One region of the Streptomyces sp. JL2001 genome, then DNA from elsewhere that is predicted to be linked to it. Evidence: riboswitches for the same ligand, from Rfam matches in the RefSeq annotation. Region 1 holds a riboswitch; the other holds the start of a gene.

Region 1 (6,989 bases):
TCGGCCTTGTCCAGCGCCTTGTTCGCCTTGATCCGGAACAGGGTGGCGATGCGTTGGGTGATGCTGGTCATGGCGACCGCCTTCCTCGATGCCGCGGGTCAACCACCGGAACGCGCCTCTTCCATTGTCCGGGTGCTTCACCGCCCCGGCAGCTTGATCGTGTTCCGTGCGGGTTGTCGTGGGTGGCGGCCCACCCCCGGCCCGGGGAGCCCGAGCCGGCTGCCCAGCGGAGACACGGAGTGGGATGCCGTATGTCTCGGTGAACAGTGCCAACAGGAAGGCGTGGGAGGTGCCCATGACCTGACAGAGCCGGGCGAGAGTCACGGCGTCGACGGCACGGGACGACGACTCCACGCACCTTGGCGCCATGGCTGCCCGGTCTGCCGGGTCCCTGCGAGTAGGACCGGGCGGTTGCCTGCGCCGGGCCACTCGTCGGCCGATGTCTCCGAGCCGGGCCCGGCGGTGATGGCAGTCCCCGCCGCCTGCGTGCTTTATGAGCACCCTCCCCTCCCTGAGGGCCGGACGCCGCCGCGATGAGCGGACAGCCGGCCGCCGAGGGGCGCAGCCATGACGGTCATCCTTGCAGCGGCGGTTCGTTGGCGGCGGCATCGGCCGTGCCGAAGCGCAGCAGTTGGTGGCCGAGGTCGACCAGGGCGCGTCCTGCCGCGTATTCGTCGCCGATTTCGGGCGCGGGAGGGTCGTGCGGGTTGCGGTGGGCTTCGGTGCGGCTCTCCAGCCGGTTGTCACCGGTGTCGAGGACGGCGTGCACCTTCGTGACGTCGCCTTCCTCGAAGAGGTCCACGCGCAGGGTCCACGTCTTGGTACGCGTCGGCGTGTTCGTCGTCTCATCGTTCATGTCCAGTCCTGTCCTCTGAGGGGGACGGTGAGGTTTTCGTCCCGGGGGGATGGCCGAGTCATGCCGGAACAGCCGCCCGCTGTCAGGGCCCGTCGGTGCGGTGACCTCTGGTGGGGACGGGAACCACCTTCTTCGTCCGGGGTCCGTATCTCCAGCGTGAACGAGGCCGAGACTGTTGGACATGGGCCGCCCGGCCCAATGCGGGGCGGCGGTCGGACGCGGTCCGTGTGCGCCGTCGACTCGGTCGCCGCCGTCCGCTGTGGCCCGGCAGTGGCGCTCCCGTCCCGTTCCGCCCGCTCGCGAAGGAACGGTGGGACAGCGGCCACCGGGAGTGGGCAGTCGGGGACATGGCGGATTCGCCGAGGCGGATTCAGCCTGGTCGTCGGGGCAGCGACGGGGCCGTTCGGCCTTGGTGCCGGGTGGGGGCGGGAGTACCGTGGAAATTGGCCTGCAGGGCAAGCGAGGGAGTTCGACCGGATGGCCCCGGGTGACGGGCGGAGGCTCCGCGCGGGGCGTTCGTCGACGGTCGGGCTGAGAGGCTGGAAGGTCTGTGAGACCGGAAGACGACCTCCATCACCTGATCCGGACAATGCCGGCGCAGGGAGCCCACCTTGCGGGTTTCGTCTGCCAGCACGACATTGCTGTGAGTCGCGTTCAGCGACGGGACGGCGACAAGGGACGGCGGAGCGTCCGAAGGGCTTCGCCGAGCGCCCGCGCATGCCGCTTCGGTCATGGCTTGTCCGACCGTGTCAGTCGGGGTGCCACCCCCTCAGCCGGACCGGACTTGGACCGGAAATAGACCGGAAGAGCTGGTCAGGAGTGGGATGGCGGTGGGAAAGACTGGGAGTTGCACCGCATGACCCATCTCGCGCTGGCCGACGGGACCGGTGGGCGCCTGCCTGGGTAAAAGCCCAGGTCAGGCGCCCTTTCTTGTACCCCTAGAAGAAGCCGAGCTTCTTCGGCGAGTAGCTCACCAGCAGGTTCTTCGTCTGCTGGTAGTGGTCGAGCATCATCTTGTGCGTCTCGCGCCCGATGCCCGACTGCTTGTAGCCGCCGAACGCCGCGTGCGCCGGATAGGCGTGGTAGCAGTTCGTCCAGACGCGGCCCGCCTGGATCGCGCGCCCCGCGCGGTACGCGGTGTTGGCGTCGCGCGTCCACACGCCGGCGCCGAGGCCGTAGAGCGTGTCGTTCGCCGTGGCGATCGCGTCGTCGAAGTCGGTGAAGGAGGTGACCGCGACGACCGGGCCGAAGATCTCCTCCTGGAAGACCCGCATCCGGTTGTCGCCCTCGAAGATCGTCGGCTGCACGTAGTAGCCGCCCGCCAGCTCGCCGTCGTACTCGACGCGGCTGCCGCCGGTCAGGATCTTGGCGCCCTCCTGCTGGCCGATGTCCAGGTACGAGAGGATCTTCTGGAGCTGGTCGTTGGAGGCCTGGGCGCCGATCATCGTGTCGGTGTCCAGGGGGTGGCCCGGCACGATCTTCTCCGTGCGGACGACCGCCGCCTCCAGGAACTCCCCGTAGTGGCCGCGCTGGACCAGGGCCCGGGACGGGCAGGTGCACACCTCGCCCTGGTTGAGGGCGAACATGGTGAACCCTTCGAGGGCCTTGTCGCGGAAGTCGTCGTCCGCCGCCCACACGTCGTCGAAGAAGATGTTCGGCGACTTGCCGCCCAGCTCCAGCGTCACCGGCTTGATGTTCTCCGAGGCGTACTGCATGATCAGCCGCCCCGTCGTGGTCTCCCCGGTGAAGGCGATCTTCGCGACGCGCGGCGAGGACGCCAGCGGCTTGCCCGCCTCCGCGCCGAAGCCGTTGACGATGTTGACCACGCCCGGCGGCAGCAGGTCCGCGATCAGGCTCATCCAGAAGTGGACGGACACCGGGGTCTGTTCGGCCGGCTTCAGGACCACCGCGTTGCCGGCCGCGAGCGCCGGGGCCAGCTTCCAGACCGCCATCAGGATCGGGAAGTTCCACGGGATGATCTGCGCGACCACGCCGAGCGGTTCGTGGAAGTGGTAGGCGACGGTGTCGTCGTCGATCTCGCTGAGCGCGCCCTCCTGGCCCCGCAGCGCCCCCGCGAAGTAGCGGAAGTGGTCGACGGCCAGCGGGATGTCCGCCGCCAGCGTCTCGCGCACCGGCTTGCCGTTCTCCCAGCTCTCGGCGACCGCCAGTTCCTCCAGGTGCGACTCCATCCGGTCGGCGATCCGCAGCAGGACGTTGGACCGCTCGGTCGGGGACGTGCGGCCCCACGCCGGGGCCGCCGCGTGGGCCGCGTCCAGGGCCCGCTCGACGTCCTCGGCGGTGCCGCGGGCGACCTCGGTGAAGGGACGGCCGTCGACCGGGCTCGGGTTCTCGAAGTACCGGCCGAGGGCCGGGGCGACGAACTCACCGCCGATCCAGTGGTCGTAGCGGGACTGGTACGACATGATCGCGCCCTCGGTACCGGGTGCGGCGTAACGGGTCATGGACAGGGCCTCCCTCGGACCGCGCCGGCCGTCCCTGGCCGGCGCTCACCGCCGAGTCTGCGGACCCCGACGTTGCAACCGCGTTGCGCCCCCGACGGGCCCGCCCGCGAGACCGGCCGGGCCCGCCAGGCCGTCCGCTCCCCGGGAGAGTTCCTCGTCCAGCGCGGTCAGCCGGGCCAGCACGGGCGGCCGCTGAGCCGCCGGAACCGCCGCCGACAGGGCCCGCCACATCTCCACGTCGTCCTCGCCCCAGGCGCTGTACGTCCAGTCGGCGAGCAGCGCCGGGTCGCCCCGGTCCAGCAGCGCCGCCCGCAGCCGGTCCGTCAGCCGCTCCCGCAGCCGTACGACCCCCGGCGCGTGGGAGCCGGGCAGCAGCGGCCCCGCGTACTCGCCGAGCGCCGCCGCGAGCGCGCCCGAACGCAGCCGCCGGTCCACCGTCGCGAAGTCCGCGTCCACCGCCGCCGCCAGCCGGTACGGGCGGGAACGCAGCAGCTCCGGGCCGAGCAGTCCGCGCAGCCGCGACAGTTCGGCGCGCAGCGTGACCGGGGTGATGGACTCGTCCTCGTACAGCCGCACCAGGAGTTCGTCTCCGCTCACTCCCTCCGGGTGGTGGGCGAGCACCACCAGGATTTCGCTGTGGCGGCGGCTCAGCCGCAGCCTGCGGCCCGCCGCCGTCAGCACCGCCTCGTCCCGGCCGAGCGCGGCGAGCCGGATCCGGTCCGCCGCGGGAGCGGGCCCCGCCAGCGCCAGCTGGGACTCCGCGGCCCGCGCCACCGCCTGCACGAACGCCAGGCTGTGCGGATGGCCCAGCCGGTCCCCACCGGTGATGTCCACCGCGCCCAGCAGGCGCCCGGTGTGCGGATCGTGCACGGGAGCGGCGGCGCAGGTCCAGGCCTGCACCGGCCGCTGGAAGTGCTCGGCGGTGAACACCTGCACCGGACGGTCCACGGCGATCGCGGTCCCCGGCGCGTTCGTCCCGGCCGCCGACTCCGACCAGCGGGCGCCCGCGACGAAGTTCATCGCCCGGGCCCGGCGCAGCGTCCCCGGGTGCCCCTCCACCCACAGCATCCGGCCCGACGCGTCGCAGACGGCCAGCAGGTGCTCCCCGTCCGTCGCGTACGCACCCATCAGCTCCCGGATCACCGGCATCGCGGCGGCCAGCGGATGGCCCTCCCGGTGTCCGGCGAGCTCCTCGTCGTCCAGCTCGACGCCGGCGAGTCCGTCCGGACTGACCCGGGCCCGTGCCGAGCGGCGCCAGGACTCGGCGACCAGCGGCCGTACCGGCGGGAGCTCCATCCGGCCGCGCGTCGTGAACGCCTCGTGCGCCCGGCGCACCGCTCCGGCGTCCGGTTCCGCCGCCACCCACGCATCGCTCAACTCGGCCTCCCCGGTGAGGTCGTCGGTCCCGTGCCGTCATCGTGGTCCGTGCGCGGGCCGCCCACAAGCGTCCCGACGCCCCGGCATATGCGCCCTGACCGGACCGCGCCCTCCGGTGCCTCGCACCGTCCGCCTCCCCGGTCCCCGTATCCCGGCCCATGGCCTCACGTACAGTGGTGCGCGGGCCGTGACTGGCGCTTGAGGTGGATCACCACCGGGGAGCGGTCCCGTGGACACCGCGCACCCGCGCGGACCGCGCTGCCGTGCGCCTGGGCGAACACCGGTCATCGACGACGCCCAGGAGTGGCCCATGTCCACCAGCACCGCCTCCCTCATGGACGGCACCACGCTCGCCCGCCGCACGGTCGAGGAGACCGCGGCACGTGCCGCGGAGGTCACCCGCCGCACCGGGGTCACGCCCTGCCTCGCCACCGTGCTCGTCGGCGCCGATCCCGCCTCCGTCACCTACGTGAAGATGAAGCAGAACCGCTGCGCGAAGGCCGGAATCCGCTCCCGCCACGTCGAGCTGCCCGCCGAGACGACGACCGGGGAACTCGTCGCCGCGATCACCGCGCTCTCCGACGACCCCGAGGTCCACGGCATCCTGCTGCAGCACCCCGTCGGGCCGCACATCGACGAGCGCGCCGCCTTCGAGGCCATCGCCCCGGAGAAGGACGTGGACGGCGTGACCATGGCGTCCTTCGCCGCGATGGGCTTCGGACTGCCCGGCTTCGTCTCCTGCACCCCCGGCGGCATCATGCGCCTCCTCGACGCGTACGAGGTGGCCCTCAGCGGCAAGCGGGCGGTCGTCGTCGGCCGTTCGGCGATCCTCGGCAAGCCGGCGGGCCTCCTGCTGCTCGGCCGGGATGCCACCGTCACGTACTGCCACTCCCGCACCACCGACCTCTCGTCGGTCGTCCGCGAGGCCGACGTCCTCGTGGCGGCCGTCGGCAAGCCGAACTTCATCAAGGGCGAGGACATCAAGCCGGGCGCGGTCGTGGTCGACGCCGGCTACAACCCCGGCAACGTCGGGGACGTCGACTTCGCGTCGGCCGCCGAGCGCGCCTCCCTCATCACCCCGGTACCGGGCGGCGTCGGCCCGATGACGATCGCCGTGCTGCTCGCCCAGACCGTCGAGGCGGCGGAGCGGCAGCTGGGCCTGTAGGTCCCGCCCGGGCCGATCCCCGGGACCGCCGGGCTTGATCGACGGGACACCCTCCCGCACACTTGCCGCCACGGCGAACAGCCCGTACGGAACCGCGGATTGTCACGGTTCCGTACGGGCCGTGCTTCAACTCGCCTTCAATGAGCGTGAGATGACGGAAAGGAGGTGACGCTGGTCACCATGGTCCCGCTCTCCGCCGACCGGTCGTCACCCCTCCGGTACCTCCTCGTCCCGCTCCTGGTCCTGTCGGCCGTCGCCCTCGTGGCGGCGGCCCTGGTCGCGAGCCGTGACGGAGGCCGTGACGCGCGACCGGGGGACGCCACCCGGCTCGGTGCGCCCGGCGAGGCCCGGACCACCCAGGCCGCCGGACGCCGGCCCGCACCCCAGGGCGGGATCGCGACCTCCCGGAGCCCCTCCCGCGTCCCCGCCACCACACCCGCACCGGCACGAACCCGGCCGCGCGGCACCACGCCCACCCCGCGGCCCTCCCGCAGCCCGTCGCCGGCGGCGTCGCCCGTGCCCTTCGACCGGCTCCGGGCGGGGGAGTGCTTCGACATCGACCGGTCCGCGCCCGGCACCGTCACCCGGCGCTCCTGCGTCCGGCCCCACGACGCCCAGGTCGTGGCCGTACTCCGGCTGACCGGGGACCACGACTCCGACGAGGCCGTGCGCGACGCGGCCGCGGCGCTCTGCCGCGACCTCCTGCGCCGCAAGGCCGCCGACCAGCCGCGCGGCACCCGCTGGACCACCTTCGTCCAGTACCCGTTCCGCACCAGCTACCTGCTCGGCACCGACACCGTGACCTGCAGCCTCGCGGTGAACGCCGGTACCGGGTCCGGGACGGGCGACGAGACCGACACCGGGGACGACGCCACGGCGGCCGTACGCAAGCTGACGGCGCCGCTCCTGTGACGGCCCGCCCCTGATCCCCGCCCCTCACCCGCCGCCGGCGCCCGCCGGTCTCAGTCGTCACCCGCCGCGAGCACCGCGGCCAGCGCCGCCGCCGGGTCGGAGTCCGACGGACCCGCCGGAACCCACCGGTCCCGTTCCTTGCGGCACGCCCACCAGCGGCCGTCCTGGGCGAGTCGCAGCTGGGCCTCCGCGCCGACCACCGTCCAGCGGCCGGCCC
Region 2 (6,989 bases), 2.6 Mb from region 1:
TCAGCTCGATGTGCTGCCGCTGGTCCTCGCCGACCGGCACCTCGTTGGCCTGGTACAGCAGGATGTCGGCGACCTGCAGGATCGGGTACGTGAAGAGGCCGACGGTGGCCCGGTCGGCACCCTGCTTGGCCGACTTGTCCTTGAACTGGGTCATGCGGGACGCCTCGCCGAAGCCGGTGAGGCAGTTCATGACCCAGCCGAGCTGCGCGTGCTCGGGGACGTGGCTCTGGACGAACAGCGTGCAGCGCTCGGGGTCGAGTCCGGCGGCGAGCAGCTGGGCGGCGGCGAGCCGGGTGTTCGCCCGCAGCTCGGCGGGGTCCTGCGGAACCGTGATCGCGTGCAGGTCGACGACCATGTAGAAGGCGTCGTGGGTCTCCTGCAGGGCGACCCACTGGCGGACGGCGCCGAGGTAGTTGCCGAGGTGGAACGAGCCTGCGGTGGGCTGGATTCCGGAGAGCACACGGGGACTGTCAGAGGCCATGCTCACCATTCTCTCAGGTGTGGGACCCGATCCCGGACTGCCGGTGTACCAGAGGGGCGAGGACCCCGGAGACGTGGTGCGGCCGGCGTTCTCGGGGGTCTGCGGCCCGCCCGGCCGGTCCGGGCCGGGGCAGCGCCGCCCTGCCGTGACGGCCGGGAGGCGCGGCCGATGAGACGAGGAACACAGTGCGCCCCGCCGGGTCCCGGCCGGGGACGCCCCCGGCCGGGACACCTCCAGGGCCGGCCCTCAGACCGGCAGGCCCGGCGCGGGGAAGGCCGACATCAGTTCGGCGACCTCGGCCCGGACCGCGAGGAGGGTGTCCTCGTCCCCGGCGCCCGCCGCCTTGACGGCCCGGTCGATCCAGTCGGCGACCTGGGCCATGTGCGCGGTGCCCAGGCCGCGCGAGGTGAGCGACGGCGTACCGATCCGGATGCCGGAGGGGTCGAAGGGCTTCCGGGTGTCGTAGGGGACGGTGTTGTGGTTGACGACGATCCCGGCCCGGTCCAGGGCCTTGGCGGCGATCCTGCCCGGGACGTCCTTCGGCGTGAGGTCGATCAGGATCAGGTGGTTGTCGGTGCCGCCGGAGACCAGGTCGAAGCCGCGGGCGAGGAGCGCCTCGGCCAGCGCCCGGGCGTTGGCGACGACCGCGTGGGCGTAGTCGCGGAAGGAGGGCCGGCCCGCCTCGCGCAGGGCGACGGCGATCGCGGCGGTGGTCTGGTTGTGCGGGCCGCCCTGGAGACCGGGGAAGACGGCCCTGTCGAGGACCTTGGCGTGCTCGTCGCGTGACATCAGCATGGCGCCGCGCGGGCCGCGCAGGGTCTTGTGGGTGGTCGTGGAGATCACGTCCACGTGCGGCACAGGTGAGGGGTGGGCGCCGCCGGCGACGAGGCCGGCGATGTGGGCGATGTCGGCGACGAGCACGGCCCCGGCCTCGCGGGCGATCTCGCCGAAGGCGGCGAAGTCGATCGTGCGGGGCAGCGCCGTCCCCCCGCAGAAGATCACCTTCGGGCGTTCCTTCAGGGCGAGTTCGCGGACCTGGTCGAGGTCGACGAGCCCGGTGTCCGGGCGGACGCCGTACTGCACGCCGCGGAACCACCGGCCGGTCGCCGAGACGCCCCAGCCGTGCGTGAGGTGGCCGCCCATCGGCAGGGCCATGCCCATCACGGTGTCGCCGGGCTCGGCGAAGGCCAGATGGACGGCGAGGTTGGCCGGGGAGCCCGAGTAGGGCTGGACGTTGGCGTGCTCCACGCCGAAGACGGCCTTGGCGCGCTCGACGGCGAGGGTCTCGACCAGGTCGATGTTCTGCTGGCCCTCGTAGTAGCGGCGGCCGGGGTACCCCTCGCTGTACTTGTTCTGCAGGACGGTGCCCGAGGCTTCGAGCACCGCCGTCGAGACGTAGTTCTCACTGGGGATCAGGCGCAGGGTCTCGGCCTGCAGCCGCTCCTCGGCGCCGACGAGCGCGGCGAGTTCGGGGTCGGTGGCGGCCAGGGCCGGGTGGCGGACGGGAAGCTGCTCGGCGTTCGGGATCGTCACGGCGGTTCCTCCGGGCGTTCGGCGGGTCCCGGGCGCGGCCCCGGCGGGGCGCACGACACGGGACGGATCGGGTCCCGTGCTGCGGACGAGGGCTCACCCGCCGAAGGCGGGAGGCGGGCGGCATCCACACGGGGACTTGTCGGTCCCGTGATGCCCAGGCGGGCGGCATCGCGTGTACAGCCGCGCGCGGCTCCCCCGGGGTCGCTTCCCCGTACGCCAGTCGCCGCGCGTGTTCTCAGACTACGGGCTGTCCGGGCGATCTCCGAGGATCGGCCCGCGGCGTCGGATGCGGTGCAGCGCACGGCGGAGGGTCGTCCTCGTACCGGGCGTACCCGGGCAACTCCGACCACGCCGCGAGACGCCGCGGCCGTCGTCGCGGGCCCGGGAAGATCACCCGGACATGACCCGGCTGGCGCGTCGTCATCGAGGTTTCCCCGTCCGGCATCCGAGCGACGATAAGAAAGGGGCGCCACACCCGCCCCAGGCCGCAGGACGAACGGAGACCCCGTGTCGAGGACGCAAGACGCGATCGCTTCCGCGGAGGCGCACAGCGCTCACAACTACCACCCCCTGCCCGTCGTCGTCGCCTCGGCGGACGGCGCCTGGATGACGGATGTCGAGGGCCACCGCTACCTCGACATGCTCGCCGGGTACTCGGCCCTCAACTTCGGGCACGGCAACCGGCGGCTGATCGACGCCGCGCGGGCCCAGCTGGAGCGGGTGACGCTCACGTCGCGGGCGTTCCACCACGACCGCTTCGCGGAGTTCTGCGCACGCCTCGCGGAACTGTGCGGCAAGGAGGCCGTGCTGCCGATGAACACGGGCGCGGAGGCGGTCGAGACGGCAGTGAAGACCGCCCGGAAGTGGGGGTACGAGGTCAAGGGCGTGCCGGACGGGCACGCGAAGATCGTGGTGGCGGCGAACAACTTCCACGGCCGTACGACGACGATCGTCAGCTTCTCCACGGACCACGAGGCACGGGACCACTTCGGCCCGTACACCCCGGGGTTCGAGATCGTCCCGTACGGCGACGCGACCGCGCTGGAGGCGGCGGTCACGGAGAACACGGTGGCGGTGCTCCTGGAGCCGATCCAGGGCGAGGCCGGGGTGCTGGTGCCGCCCGCCGGGTACCTGCGCGAGGTGCGGGAGCTGACCCGCGCGCGGAACGTGCTGTTCATGGCGGACGAGATCCAGTCGGGCCTCGGCCGGACCGGGAGGACCTTCGCGTGCGAGCACGAGGGCGTGGTGCCGGACGTGTACATCCTGGGCAAGGCGCTGGGGGGTGGTGTCGTCCCCGTCTCGGCGGTGGTGGCGGACCGCGACGTGCTCGGGGTGTTCCGGCCCGGTGAGCACGGTTCGACCTTCGGCGGGAACCCGCTCGCGTGCGCGGTGGCCCTGGAGGTGATCGCGATGCTGCGGTCCGGCGAGTACCAGCAGCGCGCGACCGAGCTGGGCGAGCACCTGCACGCCGAGCTGGGGCTGCTGGTGGGCGGCGGCGCCGTGGAGGCGGTCCGCGGGCGCGGGCTGTGGGCGGGCGTGGACATCGCGCCGTCCCTGGGCACGGGCCGGGAGATCTCGGAGAAGCTCATGGAGCGCGGTGTCCTGGTGAAGGACACGCACGGGTCGACGATCCGGATCGCTCCCCCGCTGGTGATCACCAAGGAGGACCTGGACTGGGGCCTGGAGCAACTGCGGGCGGTGCTCTCGGCCTGACCCCCCCCCGTCCGGCGTCGGCGCCGGCCCCACCGGGCCGGCGCCGTCACCGGAGCCGTCACCGGAGCCGTCAGAGGATGACGTGGGGCAGGAAGCGGGCGTACTCGTCGGTGATCAGGCCGGCCGACTCGCGGATGCCGAGCCCCGCCGCCTCGTCCTCGACGACCCACGCGCCGAGCACCACCCGGTTGCCGTCGAAGTCGGGCAGCGGGGCCAGTTCCTGGTAGCAGCACGGCTCCTCCCGCACCGCGGCGGGGGCGCCCGGCTCGTGGACGGTGACCCCGGCCCCCTCGCGGCCGAGCAGCGGCTTGGCCACGTAGCCGGCCGCCGAGGCCAGCTCGCGAGGGCCGTCGAGGTAGGCGGGCAGCAGGTTCGGGTGCCCCGGGTGGAGCTCCCACAGGACGGCGAGCAGCGCCTTGTTGGACAGCAGCATCTTCCAGGCGGGTTCGATCCAGCAGGTCGTGCCGGTGCCACCGCCGTTGTCGAGCGTGTCCAGCACGTGCGGGCCGAAGCGGTCGGTGGTCAGCCACTCCCACGGGTAGAGCTTGAAGCAGCTCCGGATGAAGCGCAGCCGGTCGTCCACGAACCGGCCCGACAGCCGGTCCCAGCCGATCCGTTCGACGGACAGCGCCTCGGTGTCGAGCCCGGCCTGCTCGGCGGTCTCGCGCAGGTACGCGACCGTCATCAGGTCCTCGCCGAGCTCGTCCCCGTCCGAGTGGACGAAGTGGACCGGGCTGCCCGGCGGCAGCAGCCGCGCCTGCCGGCGCCAGGCCTCGACCAGCCGCTCGTGGAGCGAGTTCCACTGGTCGGCGCCGGGGAACCGGTCCTCCATCCAGAACCACTGCGGACTCGCGGCCTCGACGAGGGAGGTGGGCGTGTCGGCGTTGTACTCCAGCATCTTCGCCGGCCCCGTGCCGTCGTAGCGAAGGTCGAAGCGGCCGTAGAGGGTGGGGAGTTCGTCCCGGCGCCGCCAGGACTCGGCGACGAGGGAGGCGAGCCGGGGGTCGGTGAGGCCGAGATCGGCGAAACGATCCTTCGCCACGATGTGGGCGGCGGCCTCCAGACACATGGCGTGCAGCTCCTCGACCACCTCCTCCAGGGCCTCGACCTCGGGCAGCGTGAAGGAGTAGTAGGCGCTCTCGTCCCAGTACGGGCGCAGTGAGCCGTCGGGGTAGCGGGTCAGGGGGTAGACGAGCCCCTGCTCCTCGACGGTCCGCTGCCAGCCGGGCCGGGGGTCGATGGTGTGCCGTCGCATGGCGTGATCAGCCGCCGCCCGAGCCCGAGCAGCCGAAGCCGCCGGTGTCCACGGCGGACTTGTCGAAACTGCCGCCGCTGAGCCGGCCGTCACGCACCGTGCCGCCGTAGTAGTACGAGCCGCGGGCGGTGGTGCTGCTGCCGCCCGTGCCGCTGTCGCACTCGTAGCTCGGCAGCTTCTCGCGGGTCAGCGGGTCCACGCACCGCTTGTCCGGCTCGGAGCCGCACGCCGTGATCGTCGCCGCGAGCACACCCATCCCGCCGAGTATCACCGTGCTCGACCTCAGTCTGCGCATCTGCGCCGCCCTCCCCGATCTCCCTAGCCTGGTGCGACCGCACAGTGTAGGCCGGTCCTTTTCGGCCGCCGCACGAGGTCCTGTACGGGGAGCTCCGGGGATCGGGCCACGGCGCCGGACGCGGTACGCCGCCAGGAGCTTCCGGAGACACCCCCTAAAGTCGTTTCGTGCTCTTCGGGATGGTTTGCGCGCTCGGTTCCGCCCTCTGCTACGGCACGGCCTCGGTCCTGCAGGCGCTCGCCGCGCGGGCGACGGAGCCCGGCTCGGGCAGCGGGGTCGACGTCGCCCTGCTGTGGCGGGCGTTGCGGCAGTGGCGCTACGCGGCGGGACTCGCCCTGGACGGCCTCGGCTTCGTCCTCCAGGTGGTCGCGCTGCGCACGCTGCCGATCTACACGGTGGGCGCGGCCCTCGCGTCGAGTCTGGCGGTCACCGCGGTGGTCGCCTCACGACTCCTCGAGGTCCGGCTGAGCCGGGTGGAGTGGACGGCGGTGGCGGTGGTCTGCGGGGGACTCGCGACGCTGGCGCTCGCCTCGGGCCGGGAGGGGGACGAGGGCGGCCCGCCGGCGCTCGGCTGGGCGATGCTCGGCACCGCGTGCGCGGTGCTCGCGCTGGGTGCGGCCGTCGGCCGGCTGCCCGACCGGCCGCGGGCGCTGGCGCTGGGACTGGGCTCGGGGTTCGGCTTCGGCGTGGTGGAGGTGTCGGTCCGGCTGATCGACGGCGTGGACTTCGCGAACCCCGCCCTCTACGCGCTCCTCGTCGGGGGCGGGGCGGGCTTCCTGCTGCTGACCTCGGCGCTGCAACGCGGCTCGGTGACGACCGCGACCGCGGGCATGGTCGTCGGGGAGACCGTCGGCCCCGCCCTGGTGGGGGTGGTCTGGCTGGGCGACCGCACCCGTGAGGGGCTGGGCTGGCTCGCGATTCTGGGCTTCACGGTGGCCGTCGCCGGCGCGCTGGCGCTGGCCCGTTTCGGTGAGGCACCCGCTCCCGCGGAGGCCGGGGCGGAGGCGGCGAGGCCGGCGCCGCCACCGGATCCCGCGGCCTGACCTCCGTCCGGCCGGGCATCACGCCGGGGCGCGGTCCCGGCCCCGGCCCGAACGACGCCCCGGACCCCGGGACCCCGGACCCGGGCCTTAGGGCAGCACCCGGCACAGGGCCTGCAGTGCTCCGTTCCATCCGCTGTCCGGCGGAGTCGCGTAGCCGACGACCAGACCGTCGAGCGTCGGGGGCACCTCGGGGTGGCGGAAGCGGTTCAGGCCCAGCAGGGCGAGTCCCTGCCAGGCCGCCGAGCGCAGCACCTCGGGTTCCGTGCCCGACGGGAGCTCCAGCACCGCGTGGAGGCCGGCGGCGATCCCGCTCACCCGGGTCTGCGGCGAGTGCGCGGCGACGGCCTCCACCAACTGGTCGCGCCGCCTCCGGTAGCGCAGCCGCATGGCCCGGACATGGCGGTCGTACGCCCCCGAGGCCAGGAACTCCGCGAAGGTCAGCTGGTCGAGCGCGCTGGACACCCAGTCGACCGTGCCCTTGGCCGCCGTGACCTCGTCCACCAGGTCCTCCGGCAGCACCATCCACGCCAGCCGCAGCCCGGGCGCCAGCGACTTGCTCGACGTGCCCAGGTACACCACCCGTTCGGGGTCGAGTCCCTGGAGCGCGCCGACGGGCTGGCGGTCGTAGCGGAACTCGCCGTCGTAGTCGTCCTCCAGGACCAGACCGCC

What was found. Region 1 has a riboswitch for ZMP and ZTP ahead of ACE1OA_RS02610 (bifunctional 5,10-methylenetetrahydrofolate dehydrogenase/5,10-methenyltetrahydrofolate cyclohydrolase). Riboswitches for the same ligand answer to the same signal wherever they lie in the genome.
Region 2: another riboswitch for ZMP and ZTP. It lies ahead of glyA (serine hydroxymethyltransferase); the one in region 1 lies ahead of ACE1OA_RS02610 (bifunctional 5,10-methylenetetrahydrofolate dehydrogenase/5,10-methenyltetrahydrofolate cyclohydrolase).

The regions. Positions count from the first base shown of each region.
Region 1 is NZ_CP169421.1:565,982-572,970, reverse strand. It holds gene ACE1OA_RS02630 (PspA/IM30 family protein) at 1-71, opposite strand, end outside; gene ACE1OA_RS02625 (dsRBD fold-containing protein) at 575-856, opposite strand; gene exaC (acetaldehyde dehydrogenase ExaC) at 1,795-3,318, opposite strand; gene ACE1OA_RS02615 (GAF domain-containing protein) at 3,364-4,695, opposite strand; ZMP/ZTP riboswitch at 4,873-4,977, shown strand; gene ACE1OA_RS02610 (bifunctional 5,10-methylenetetrahydrofolate dehydrogenase/5,10-methenyltetrahydrofolate cyclohydrolase) at 5,006-5,860, shown strand; gene ACE1OA_RS02605 (hypothetical protein) at 6,026-6,772, shown strand; gene ACE1OA_RS02600 (SWF or SNF family helicase) at 6,823-6,989, opposite strand, start outside.
Region 2 is NZ_CP169421.1:3,128,692-3,135,680, forward strand. It holds gene trpS (tryptophan--tRNA ligase) at 1-481, opposite strand, end outside; gene glyA (serine hydroxymethyltransferase) at 728-2,014, opposite strand; ZMP/ZTP riboswitch at 2,160-2,248, opposite strand; gene rocD (ornithine--oxo-acid transaminase) at 2,522-3,727, shown strand; gene ACE1OA_RS13715 (glutathionylspermidine synthase family protein) at 3,798-4,982, opposite strand; gene ACE1OA_RS13720 (hypothetical protein) at 4,990-5,277, opposite strand; gene ACE1OA_RS13725 (hypothetical protein) at 5,457-6,320, shown strand; gene ACE1OA_RS13730 (PLP-dependent aminotransferase family protein) at 6,408-6,989, opposite strand, start outside.